3 regions of the Zhongshania borealis genome follow, and region 3 is predicted to be linked to each of the others. Evidence: predicted binding sites of a transcription regulator. Region 3 holds the regulator's gene; each other region holds the start of a gene.
What was found. Region 3 encodes PhoB, which activates phosphate uptake and scavenging genes when phosphate is short. Its sites were predicted from a motif close to TGTCATAAANNTGTAACA; they were not measured.
Positions count from the first base shown of each region.

Region 1: the regulator PhoB is predicted to act here: its motif matches at 2,151-2,168, upstream of ABD836_RS05230 (porin).
Region 2: the regulator PhoB is predicted to act here: its motif matches at 2,274-2,291, upstream of ABD836_RS06005 (Na/Pi symporter).

Region 1 is NZ_BAABDM010000001.1:1,102,152-1,106,422, reverse strand. Features, by position in the region: gene ABD836_RS05235 (zinc-binding dehydrogenase) at 1-936, shown strand, start outside; gene ABD836_RS05230 (porin) at 1,075-2,040, opposite strand; gene queD (6-carboxytetrahydropterin synthase QueD) at 2,696-3,052, opposite strand; tRNA gene ABD836_RS05220 (tRNA-Val) at 3,342-3,417, shown strand; tRNA gene ABD836_RS05215 (tRNA-Asp) at 3,437-3,513, shown strand; tRNA gene ABD836_RS05210 (tRNA-Asp) at 3,591-3,667, shown strand; gene ABD836_RS05205 (hypothetical protein) at 3,842-4,271, shown strand, end outside.
Region 2 is NZ_BAABDM010000001.1:1,278,577-1,282,847, forward strand. Features, by position in the region: gene ABD836_RS05995 (acyl-CoA dehydrogenase family protein) at 1-863, opposite strand, end outside; gene ABD836_RS06000 (AraC family transcriptional regulator) at 1,184-2,203, shown strand; gene ABD836_RS06005 (Na/Pi symporter) at 2,337-3,497, shown strand; gene ABD836_RS06010 (DUF948 domain-containing protein) at 3,509-3,721, shown strand; gene ppk2 (polyphosphate kinase 2) at 3,847-4,271, opposite strand, start outside.
Region 3 is NZ_BAABDM010000001.1:520,153-524,423, reverse strand. Features, by position in the region: gene ABD836_RS02380 (PstS family phosphate ABC transporter substrate-binding protein) at 1-780, opposite strand, end outside; gene phoR (phosphate regulon sensor histidine kinase PhoR) at 890-2,182, opposite strand; gene phoB (phosphate regulon transcriptional regulator PhoB) at 2,192-2,899, opposite strand; gene purU (formyltetrahydrofolate deformylase) at 2,985-3,839, opposite strand; gene ABD836_RS02360 (SPFH domain-containing protein) at 3,860-4,271, opposite strand, start outside.

The sequences.
Region 1 (4,271 bases), 580 kb from region 3:
CCGGGCCAGGTAAGAGTCAGGGTCTTAAGTGCAGGCACTGGTTTTACCGACACAATTATTCGTCAGGGGCAATATCCTGGTGTCAAAGACAAGCCGCCGTTTACCCTCGGTTATGATTGGTTTGGTGTGGTAGATAGGTTAGGAGAAGGGGTGTCGAGCGTAGAGCTGGGCCAGTGCGTGGCAGATATGCCGGTAATTGGTGGCTATAGCCAATACCTCTGTGTAGCGGCAGACCAATTGGTTGCCGCGCCCTCTGGCTTAGATCCCGCCGAGGCTGTGTGTATGATTTTGTCCTATACCACGGCCTATCAAATGTTAACTCGTGAAGTTCACTTGCAGCGTGGGCAGCGCTGCTTGGTTCATGCCGCTGGTGGCGCGGTCGGTAGCGCCTTACTTGAGTTGGGTGCGCTACTTGGGCTGGAGATGATTGGCACGGGGTCGCAAGCCAAAAAAGCCTTGATAGAGGGCTTTGGTGCGCAGTTTATCGATTATCGCAACGAGAGCGTTAGTGAGCGTGTTGCGCAGTTGGCGCCGGGCGGGGTGGACGCTGTGTTTGATACTCTTGGTGGCCAAAGTTGGTCTGTGTCTTATCATTGCTTACGAAAAGGCGGTCGTTTAGTTGCTTTCGGCGCGCTTCAGCTGACTACCGGGCAGGAAACTGTGCCGCAATTGCTGCTTGGCTTTTCAAAATTGCTGCTGTTGTGGCGATTGTTGCCAGATGGCAAATCTTCGTCCTTTTATAATATTCAAACGCGTCGCAAGCGTTATCCAAACGATTTTAAAGAAGATCTCGCCGCGTTGTTCCAATTGCTCGCGGACGGGAAATTGCATCCCGCTATTGCTGAGTGCGCTAGCTTGGACGATATAGTCGAGATTCATCGGCGCTTGGATAGTGGTGATATCGCTGGCAAGGTCGTGTTGGATTGTACGCGCTAGGACTTAGCGCTACGGTTTTGGGGCGATAGTGTTTAAGCTCGGAAATGTTGCTGTGAGAGAGTGCCTGCGTGGTTCGATGTTTAAAAAGAAAAGCCCCGCTAGGTAATGCCTAGCGGGGCTTTTCTTTGCAGGGCTATTTCAGAATTTAAACCAAATACCCGCGCCTGCGGTACTGTCGGTGGTGCTTTCAGTGCCAACCGTATCTGTTTCGACTTGGGCGGCATAGGCGAAGATGGTAAGTTCTGAGCTTACTTTATAATCAGCGCCGATAGCGGCTTGGATTTTCTCTTGGTCGCCAGTCGCCAGTTCGGTTTCCGCTACGCCATACTGCGCCTTAAATACCCATACATCGCTGGCATTGAATGCAGCGCTGATCAAAGTGCTGTCCTCTTGCTCTGCATCGCTGTCATCGGCTAATTCCGCCGTTTGAATCAGCAATCCCAGATCGACGGGGCCTAGGCTAGTGGTGGCAACGCCGCGGGTAGTATCGTAGCCGCCAATATCAGTGTCGTGCGCAAGTGCTAATAGAAACTGCTTGGTTCGGTATTCTACGGAAAAAACATTGCCGTCGGCGGTGTTATCTTCATTGGTGTCGCGATTTTCGCCAGGAGAGGCCGCAGCGGTGAAACTCAGTCCACCAAGAACTGTTGGGCTTGAGTATTGGATGATGTTCTTTTGACGATTTTCACCTTCCATGATGTTTTTGATGTCAGCTACCGCCAGATCGTTGAAAAGGTCGACCTTCTTGGCTAACAGCTTAGTGGCTGTATCGAATTGGCCTGCGCTCACCGTACCGAAATTGCCTTTAATGCCAACAAAGGTGTTGCGCTGCTTAAAGGTCTCGCTGCCAGTTGAGCCGCTGTCGACAGCTATTTCATATTCGGCTTGATAGATAACGGTAAACCCAGAGTCTTGAATAGGCGTGGAGCCCTTTAAGCCGACGCGTGAGGCATTGCTGTTGAGTTCCCACTGCTCAGTGCCATTCAGCTCCATTTCTGTACGCTGGTAAGAGACATTGGCTTTACCATAAAAGCTAAGGTCCGCATGGGCTAGTTGGGCGCCACTGGCGAGTAAGATACTTGCTGGTAATAACAGACGCTTCATTAATCTCTCTCCGCATACTAAATAGGTTAAGTGGTGAGCCTTCTATTAAGGGGGTGGACTCAATTATTGATCTCACGACCTTCTGGGCTGCGGCCATTGTGGGGGGTGTTTATGACAGTAATATGACAATGGCTGGAGTTTGTGACGTTATTGCTACATTAATATTTCAAATAAGTGACTCCCGGAAATTGCTTATTCGCAGCATAGTCCAAGGAGCGTAGATATTTTTGGTTTTAGTAAAAATATATGGCAAAAAGTATTGCATTTAGGCGGATGTTTTAAATACGGGTGCAGATCTAACGCTTTTCTTATGGTAACGCTGCGCGGAATAATATTTGCCCTGACTTGTCCACAGTATCTGTGGATAAGTTGGTGGGTAACTTGTAAGTACTGCCTTGAAACGGAGAGCTTATCGGGACCTTAACAAATTGTTCAAAAAATAGTCATTTTAATAAAATGTATATAAAACAATGGGTTAGTTAAGTTTTGAAGTATTCGTATTAAATATTATTGCTTAAGTGGTGGATTTGATGACGCGAACGCCTATCTGTGAATAAGTGTTACGTCAAGAGTTTAATAATGTAACGTGTTACGTATTTTCCCTTATGCGAAAAGTTACTCAGATATTTGTTCGAAGCTGGTGCAAGCTGAATAATTACTCGCCGCTGTAAATGCACCCGCTAGTGCAGGTTTCCCGGATTTCGACCTGACTTAGTGCGGCCAAGCTGGGTTTTAATTGTTGCCAAATCCAAATTGCCAAGTTCTCACTTGTTGGGTTTTCGAGGCCGGGTATTTCATTTAAGTAATAATGATCCAATCGTTCGTATATTGGCTTGAAAATCTGTTTTATTTCAGAGAAGTCCATCAGCCAGCCGGTATGAGCGTCAATATCACCTGCTATATATAGGCGTACTAAAAAACTGTGGCCGTGGAGTCGCCCGCATTTATGACCGGCGGGTACATTGGGAAGGAAGTGGGCTGCTTCAAAGGTGAAGTCTTTGTATATTTCCACGTGGCGCTCCGGTGGCTTGGCGGGTCAGTAAGAGGGGTGGTGTGCTAGAAGGCGTTGCCTAACTAAATTTTGCGCCAATGGTAATCAGCTCTGGCCTTGCTGTACAGCGCGGCGCTAGCTCATTGTTTGGGGCGTGGTATTTGAATGCAGATTTTTGCCTATTTTCTGTATAAAAAATGAGCAAAATCAGTGTTATAGCTTTTTTTTAAAGAAAATGTAAAAAACTTCTCCTCAGTGTTTGACAGGGGGAGTGGTTGCTGTAGAATGCGCCTCACTCGATTGATGAGAAGGGTGATTAGCTCAGCTGGGAGAGCATCTGCCTTACAAGCAGAGGGTCGGCGGTTCGATCCCGTCATCACCCACCATTATCGTGTAAAAGTATGCGGACCGGTAGTTCAGTTGGTTAGAATGCCGGCCTGTCACGCCGGAGGTCGCGAGTTCGAGTCTCGTCCGGTCCGCCAACTTTTTTGTTAGACCTCCTTTTTAAAATCTTACCTAATTGGTGCGGCTAGCATGTTTTAGGTTTGATGCTGTTACTGGACCGGTAGTTCAGTTGGTTAGAATGCCGGCCTGTCACGCCGGAGGTCGCGAGTTCGAGTCTCGTCCGGTCCGCCAACTCTTAGTTAAGCCTATCTTTTATTCTTTATTTACTGTTAATCGAAATTCCTGCCTGTATAAAACCAGTTTTACTATCCGCCCCTTGATTGTCTTCCTATAATGATTTCTTATCGGTTGTTTTTCATAAGCCGTGTTGGTTGCTAAGTATTTAGCATTGCTGGGAGGTTCACTTTGGGCGCATTAACCGAAGCGGTGGTTTTCTTTAAGGACGACAATGTCGTTAAGGAAATGTTTTTTGCTGAGTTTGAAGCAGTTTTGGATGACGTGGTTGGTGTCCCGGATTTTGCTGGCGACGAAGTGCAGGCGGCTTTTGTTCAAATTGAAGATACGCTTAAGATTCTGGGTGCCGTTTTTTTTACGATAAGTTTTGATACGCGTGGCCGAGTCACGGGAAATTGGAATGTTCCCCTTAGGCATTTGCTTGATCATGCTAGCTTTGGCCCAGATCTTGGTGGTGGCCCAATTAAAGTGGCTTGCCGCAGTGCCTGCCCTGTGGCCTGGTACCGGCGTCAGTTGTGGGATCCGGAGATGAGCTCGGGTGTTACTTTTCAGAAAATGATCGCAGCCGCAGAGCGAAATCGCCTCGGTATTATCAGCGATC
Region 2 (4,271 bases), 760 kb from region 3:
TCGGCCATTTTAAATTCGGTGTTTTGCATTTTAGACAGCGGCTTGCCAAACACTTTGCGCTGCTGAGTAAATTCTCTGGTCACTTCAAACGCTTTATGCGCACCCGACAAAAATCCGCATGCGCCGATCAAACGCTCTTCAGCAAGGCCCTGCATAAGATAAATAAAACCGTGGCTTGGATCTCCCAGCACGTTTTCTTTAGGTACGCGCACATCGGTGAAAAATAGCTCCGCTGTGTCCTGAGCCTTCATGCCCATTTTTTTCAAATTACGTCCGCGCTCAAAACCTTCCATGCCCCGCTCGACCAAGAACAAACCAACGGCGTGGGGATTGTTCTCTGGATCAGTTTTAGCAGCGACAATCACCACATCAGAATTGATACCGTTGGTAATATAAGTTTTGGTACCGTTGAGCAACCAATGATCGCCCTTATCTTTGGCACTGGCGCGCATTCCCGCCAAGTCAGAACCTGCATCAGGCTCGGTCATGGCAATGGCCAGTATGGTCTCGCCACTCACGCACTTCGGCAAAAACCGTGCTTTCTGCTCGTCGTTGCCAAAGCGGTCGATATACGGACCAACCAAACGGCTATGCAAGGTATTAGCCCAATCCCCCGCGTAGACGCGACTGGTCTCTTCAATAATAATTTGCTCAAAACGAAAATCACGATCGCCCATACCGCCGTATTGTTCATCGGGCCAAATCATCAAAAAGCCTTGTTTACCGGCGCGTTGAAACGCTTCGCGATCGACAATACCTTGCTCCCGCCAGTCCTCGATATGAGGTGCAATTTCCTGCTCAAGAAATTTGCGGTAAGCGGTGCGAAACATGACCTGCTCTTCAGTAAAATTACGCGGCAACATGATTTTGAACTCCATTTAAATAGCGTGTTATTTTTGCTGGCAAATATCACTGTCCGCGTCAAAAATAATGACGGCGATTGGTAACAAAGCCCTCTAGCGCACCGGTTTTATATTAACGTTTGGTGCAAACTGAATTCATAGGATTCAGGACTAGCAAATTTTGAGTGTAGAGAGTCGCTTTAATTGCCGGGGTAGGCAATGACAAGCAATGACATCTAATAGACATTATGTTACAAACTGAATCTAATCTCGGCGAACCGCCTGCCAGTGTCAAAATTGCACGCATATACCGCCCCAGCCAAACTAAATAGCGAAAACCCATGGAAAACAGGACCATCTCCATCGCCTTCATCCGCAATATGCTGACGGGCTGCGGCCTCTCGAGCAGCTACTGCGAGAGCCTGCTGCGCCGCGCCGGCGTGGACCCAAAAGCCATCAACAGCACCCAAGCGCGCGTGAGCCCTACCCAATTATCGCAGCTCAATAAATGGATAACTGAGGCCACCGGCGACGAAGCCATGGGGCATTATCTACGCCCGCAAAAATACGGCACTTTCAATATTCTTGCGCGCTATATGCAAACCGCAAGCGACTTACAAGAAGCGCTGGAGCGTAATGTCAGCTTTTATAATTTATTCGACTACGGCTTTAGACTCACCCTGTTACGTCGTGGTGACAGCGTTCACTACAGGATAGAAGCTGAGTACGGTGTGGTACTTAACAATTGGGTATATGAGCAGCTCCTAATGGTGAATCACCGTTTTGTATGCTGGCTTACTGGTAGCCCAATCCCGCTAACGCGCGTGAACCTAAACTACCAAACCCCCGCACACAGCGGTGAGTACCACTACCTTTTCTTTAGCGATACGCGTTTTGAGCAAGCCCACTGCGAAATCATTTTTGACGAGAAACTGCTGAAACTGCCGGTATTACGCTCCAACCAAGAACTTGAAGAATACCTAGCAAAAGTGCCCTATGAGTTTTTGCGCAGCAACACCCGCGCGAGCAGCTACACCGAACAGATACGGCTTATTATCAAGAAATCGCTGCCCAGACTACCCAGCTACGAGGAGCTCGCTGACACGTTGGGCCTTGCCCCACAAACCCTACGCCGCCGACTCAGGCAAGAGGGTTGCGACTACCGTTTGATTAAAAACGAATTGATTCGCGACACCGCAATTGGCTATTTATTACACGACAACAAAGAAGTTAAGACCATTTCCTATGTACTGGGCTTTTCGGAACCCAGCGCATTTATTCGCTCATTTAAAAAATGGACGGGAATGACGCCTAAGCAATACCGTGACAAACACTACAATAACATTTTGACAAATCCTTAAAAACTATCCCTGCGTAGCTCTGCGCTCTCGGCATGATATGCCAACTGCCATACACCTTAAAACATTGTATTGACACATGTTTGTCACACTACTGCCATAGTATCTACTCCTCAATATTTCGAGGATAAAAGGCATGAGTTCCAACGCTTCCAGCCTACCGGCCGATGCAGAAAAATCCGCAACATCACAATGGCTGTCTTGGATACTGGTCGTCACCCTCATTTACTTATTGCTTGCCGCCGTGGGGTCTATCGGCGACGGCTTTAAAATGGCTACCGGCAATAATGCAAAAGAGCTCTTTGCTTTTGCCACCAATCCCTTCATCGGCCTGATGATCGGCCTTACCGCCACCGCCCTCATTCAAAGTTCAAGTACGGTCACGTCAATCATTGTTGGTATGGTCGCAGGCGGCCTGCCTATTAGTATTGCAATCCCTTTAATCATGGGTGCAAATATAGGCACATCGCTAACAAGCACTATTGTCAGCCTCGGACACGTTCGCAATGGCGAAGAATTCCGACGTGCCTTTTCGGCCGCCACCGTGCACGATGCATTTAATATTGTTGCCGTCGCAATATTATTGCCACTCGAACTGGCCTTTAGTCCGCTTCAACACACCGCAGAAGCCTTGGCGGGATTTGTCGCCAGCGATACTGGCGTAGACATGAAAAGTATCAACGTAATGAAAATGATACTGGCACCAGCCGCCGATTTACTCAAAATCAGCGTAAGTTGGATGCCAAATAAAATATGGATGGGCGTGGCACTCATTGTTATTGGCATTGGCATGATTTTGTTTGTGGTATCCGCTATTGGCAAAGTATTGCGCACTGTTATGGTCGGCAAAGCCAAAGTTATTATGCATCGCAGTATTGGTCGCGGCCCCATATCAGGTATGGCTTCAGGCATGGCAATTACCGTACTTGTACAATCATCATCAACAACCACATCATTGATTGTGCCGCTTGCAGGTTCAGGGGTATTTAGCTTAAAACAAGTTTATCCCTTTACCCTAGGCACCAATATTGGCACATGTATAACGGCGTTATTGGCGGCAACCGCCATAAGTGGCCCAACCGCCATACTGGCTATGCAAATTGCACTGGTGCATTTGTTTTTCAATATCTTCGGGATTGTTATTATTTATATGCTGCCCTTTTTACGTGGCATTCCCCCCGCCATTGCCACCAAGTTAGCCGTACTAGCTCAACGCAACAAACTCTATGTTGTTGCCTATATGGGTGGAATATTTTTTGCGCTCCCACTGCTTATGATTGGCGCAACACAGCTTTAAGGAGTTCGACCATGGCCCCAAACAAACATATTGAAACTGAAAAACGCATCCGTGAACTTCGTCAATCTATAGATGAATTAGAGAAACATTTACACGAAACCAAAAGACTTGAAAATGCCCAACACAAGAAATTGGATCACCTCGACGAATACATTAATGCCGTCGATACAAAGGTAAGTAGCTTGAAACTATTCTGGCATGAACTTAAGCGCGACTGGTCATAAGCACAAGACAGCACTGCCAATAAACCCCTGTTTAAGATAGAAGTCATGGATATCCGGCCTAGGCCGGGTATCCAAACAAGCCCAAATATTATTTTTCACAATCAGCCAATGAATGCGAAAATTACTCAGAACAGCTCGGGTATAAACATATCTTTAGGTACGGGTTGGCGGATGTAATCGGCATTGTTTTCGCGAGCTGGCAGCTCTATTAGCGGTCGACTTACATCCTGATAAGGTATCTGGCTTAGCAAATGGCTTATGCAATTTAACCGTGCTTTCTTCTTATTCACGGCTTCCACAACCCACCAGGGTGCCTCGTCTATATGAGTACGTGCCAACATTATTTCCTTGGCTTTGGTGTATTGTTCCCAGCGACGCCGTGATTCCAAGTCCATAGGACTCAGCTTCCACTGTTTTAGCGGATCGTGCACACGACTCAAAAAACGCGAATATTGCTCGTCATCAGAAATAGAAAACCAGTATTTAATAACTTGAATTCCGGAGCGCGTTAGCATGCGCTCGAAGTCTGGTACAGTCTGAAAAAACTCGT
Region 3 (4,271 bases):
ACCTTTAGTCGCGTTCTCGGCGTTAGCTTCAACAAACTTGCTCTTTTCATCCTTTGCCAATGGCACCGCGCGTACGCTCGAAGTTTTATAACCGATGCCTGAGTAACCAATACCATTAATAGAGGTTGAAACAGACTGCACAACTGACGCAGAGCCTGGTTGCTCATTCACACCGTTTTTGAAGTCACCCTTACATAGCGCTTCTTCTTTGAAGTAGCCGTAAGTCCCTGACACCGAGTTACGGCCAAACATTTGAATATCGCGCGCAGTCCAAGCTCCTGTCATACCGAGGCCGCCCCAGGTATCAACATTGGCACTATGGCCACACTTATGAGTACTAGAGAACACGGCATCGACCTGTGCCATGGTCAGGCCTTCAATTGGGTTATCCTTATGAACAAACACCGCCAAGGCATCAATCGCAACCGGCACAGCAGTAGGTTTGTAGCCAAACTTAGTTTCGAAAGATTCTAACTCCTTATCCTTCATCTTCCGGCTCATAGGCCCAATATTCGACGTGCCTTCGGTCAATGCTGGCGGTGCTGTAGACGAGCCCGCGGCTTGAATCTGGATATTTATATTGGGGTAATTGCGCTTAAAATCTTCACCCCACAATGTCATTAAATTGGCTAGGGTATCTGAACCAACACTAGACAAATTACCTGATACGCCGGAAACGATAGCGTAGTCTGGTAAGGCGCTATCAACCTTGGCTTCAGCTACAGCGACCGCTGCAGAGATAGTCATAAGTGCACTTACTGCTATGTGTTTAATCTTCACTTCGATACTCCTAAACCAATATAAGCTACTTCAGTGAGGCCACTTTATAGGCGAATTATGACAACTTTGTGACAGTACTGTAATTACTGGCGAAGAGAGCCCGCTGAGGCTAGACAGCAACCGCGGCAGATTTCGGAAAAACACAGGTAAAGACGCTGCCTTGATTGGGCGCGCTACGAATACGCAATTCAGCTCGGTGACGAATTAGCACATGCTTCACAATTGCCAAACCCAAGCCAGTGCCACCAGTATCAAGGGATCGGCTCTGATCCACGCGATAAAAGCGCTCGGTTAAACGGGGAATATATTGAGGTTCAATGCCAATGCCCGTGTCCTCTACTTCGAAGTACGCATGATAATCATCTTGATACCAGCGCAGAATTATTCGGTCATTTTCAGCGGTATATCGCGCGGCATTGACTGCTAAATTAGAGAATGCACTGCGCAATTCATTGGCATTACCATTGATTGCAATATTATCGTCACATTCGATTTCTATACGGCGCTGGCCTTTTGCGGCGGTACCACTCTCTTCTCTAATCATTTCCATTAATGGCCGCAAGCGAATAAGGCTTTCGTCGGCCAGCTTGGGCACAGACTCTAAGCGCGATAGCAGCATAAGATCTTGAATCAATAGATTCATACGTCGAGATTGCTGCAGCATCTGATCTACGGCTCGATCCCAACGACCATTTTCACCACCGTACTCGGCAAAGGTTTCCAGATAACCATTGATAACGGTAAGCGGTGTGCGCAATTCATGGGAAACATTCGCAACGAAATCCTTGCGCATCTGTTCTAACCGGTGGGTGCGAGTAACATCACGGGCAAACAAAAGTCGATTACGCCTACCGAAAAAGCTGACGCTGATACTCAAATTAATCAAGCTATTGACGGGTGACACCATCTCCAAGGGGGCTTGATAACGCTCTGCCTCAAAGTAGCGCAAGAAGGCGGGACTTCGGAGCAAATTCACCAACTGCCGGCCTTTGTCGTCTACTTCACGCAGTCCCAGCAAGTCGTGAGCCGACGAATTACACCATTCAATATTGCCATGGGGATCAAGCATCACCACAGCATCTGACATGGATGCAAATGACGAATGTAAATAATCGATCATAGCTTGCAAGCGGTCGCTATTTTGCGAAGAATCCCGCTGCAGCTCGTAAATTACGTCAAAAACCTGTCCCCACATCCCTACAGCCTCTGGTGGATCATCCTTGGCACCGCCGTACAACCAGTCAGATAAGCGCTGTAAGTGTCGCAATAACCACGCACAGGCAAGCACGGCCGCTACCAATAGGGGTAAAACCCCAAGATCAAATAGTGCACACGTTCCGGCGACCAATGAGAGTGGCACGCCAACCCGCAATAACTCTGCCTTCCAACTGTAATACCGCATTATTTTGCGCTACGCGCAGACACCTGTAGTTGAAAACCGGTAACCGGTTCCGCGAACGGTTTGAATTAATAGCCCACAGTCGCGGAGTTCGGTCTGCAAAGCCTTACGAAGTCGTCTGATATGTACGTCTACTGTGCGTTCTTCAACATACACATTGGTTCCCCAAACCTGGTCTAGAAGCTGACCACGGCTATAAGCTCGCTCTTGGTGGGTCATAAAGAATTTTAGTAATTTAAACTCGGTGGGGCCCATATCTAAGGGGGTTGCGTCAACAAACACGCGATGACTGCTAGGATCGAGTTTCAGGCCCGCCACTTCGATGCTCACTTCCTCGTCACGACTACTAGAGCGCCGCATGATGGCTTTTATGCGGGCCATTAACTCCCGCGATGAAAATGGCTTAGTAATGTAGTCATCTGCGCCGACATCAAGGCCTTGCACACGATTATCTTCATCGTCTTTCGCGGTTAACATAATTACCAGCAAATCTTTAGTCAGCTCATCACGGCGCAACCTGCGCAATAACTCTAAGCCGCTGGTCACTGGCATCATCCAATCCAGCAAGACTAGATCAGGACGTTGATCGACAATAATCCCATGTGCGTCCTGGGCATTGCTCGCTTCTAGACAGTTATAACCCGCCAGTTCAAGCCCAACCCGTATCATTTCGCGGATTGCACTCTCATCATCGACAATCAATATGGTGGCTGACGTCATTCCATTAACCTTTTTTTGCAAAATTTGTTAGCTGCATTAAAACCATTTTTAGTGACAATTTTATGACAGTTTAAATTTTGCCTGTTTAATCAAACACTACAGTCTTGTTTCCGTGAACCAGTACGCGGTCTTCAAGATGATTACGTAGGGCTCTTGCTAGCACAGACTTTTCTACATCCTTGCCCAAACGTACAAGATCATCTTTGCTATGCCGATGAGATACCCGAATAACGTCTTGCTCAATGATCGGACCTTCATCTAGCCGCTCAGTGACGTAATGGCAAGTAGCGCCAATCAGCTTAACACCACGATCAAATGCCTTCTGATAAGGGTTTGCACCAATAAACGAAGGCAAAAAACTGTGGTGTATATTAATCATTCGGCCGGCGTAGGCTTGGCAAAACTCAGGTTGAATAATTTGCATATAGCGCGCTAGCACCACGCAATCGGCTTGATAAGACTGTGCCATCGCCATAATTTTTGCATGTGCAGGCGCTTTATTATCTGGATCAATTGCCACGTACTCAAAGGGAATACCATGCCATTCCACCATGCTACGCAAATTTTCATGATTGGAGATAACACAGGGAATATCACAGTCTAATTCGCCGCTATGCCAGCGGTGTAGTATATCTGCAAGACAATGCGAGGCATGACTGGCCAGTATCACTACCCGACGCTTTACTGCGGAATCGACCAATGCCCAATGCATGCCATATTCGGCAGCGATTGGTGCAAAAGCGTCCCGACAGCGCTCGGCGCTGACTTTTAAGGATTCAGCGCGAATTTCATTGCGCATAAAAAACCAGTTACTCTCCGCATCGGCATGGTAATTGGCTTCGGTGAGCCAACCGCCCTGCTCTGCAACAAATTGACTAACCCGCGCAACAATGCCCACGCGGTCTGGGCAGCTGATCACTAAACGATAAGTATGATCCATGTAAAACGCTCAACTCCGACTTAAACTTTATTTAAAATGCCACGTAGTGCTTGCGGTAAATCAGCAGGTAATACCACTGTTTTGGCATTATCTGACGAAGATAGCTGCAATAAGGCATCAGTGTATTTCTCGCCCAGTAAATACAATACCGGCAATTCTTCACTTCCTACCGCTTCAGAAATCAGGGAAATTGCTGCGCCGCTGGCCTTAGCTAAAACCACTTGAGCTTGGGCATCACGACGCGATGCCTCCAGGCGGCCATCGGCTTCTAGGATCGCGGCCTGTTTTTCGCCTTCTGCTTTTGTGACAGCAGCGCGGCGCTGGCGTTCGGCCGCCGCCTGTTCTTCCATCGCCGCCTGCATAGTCTGCGATGGATTGATATCCTGAATCTCAACCGTTTTCAGCGTAATGCCCCAATCCGCAATATCTTCA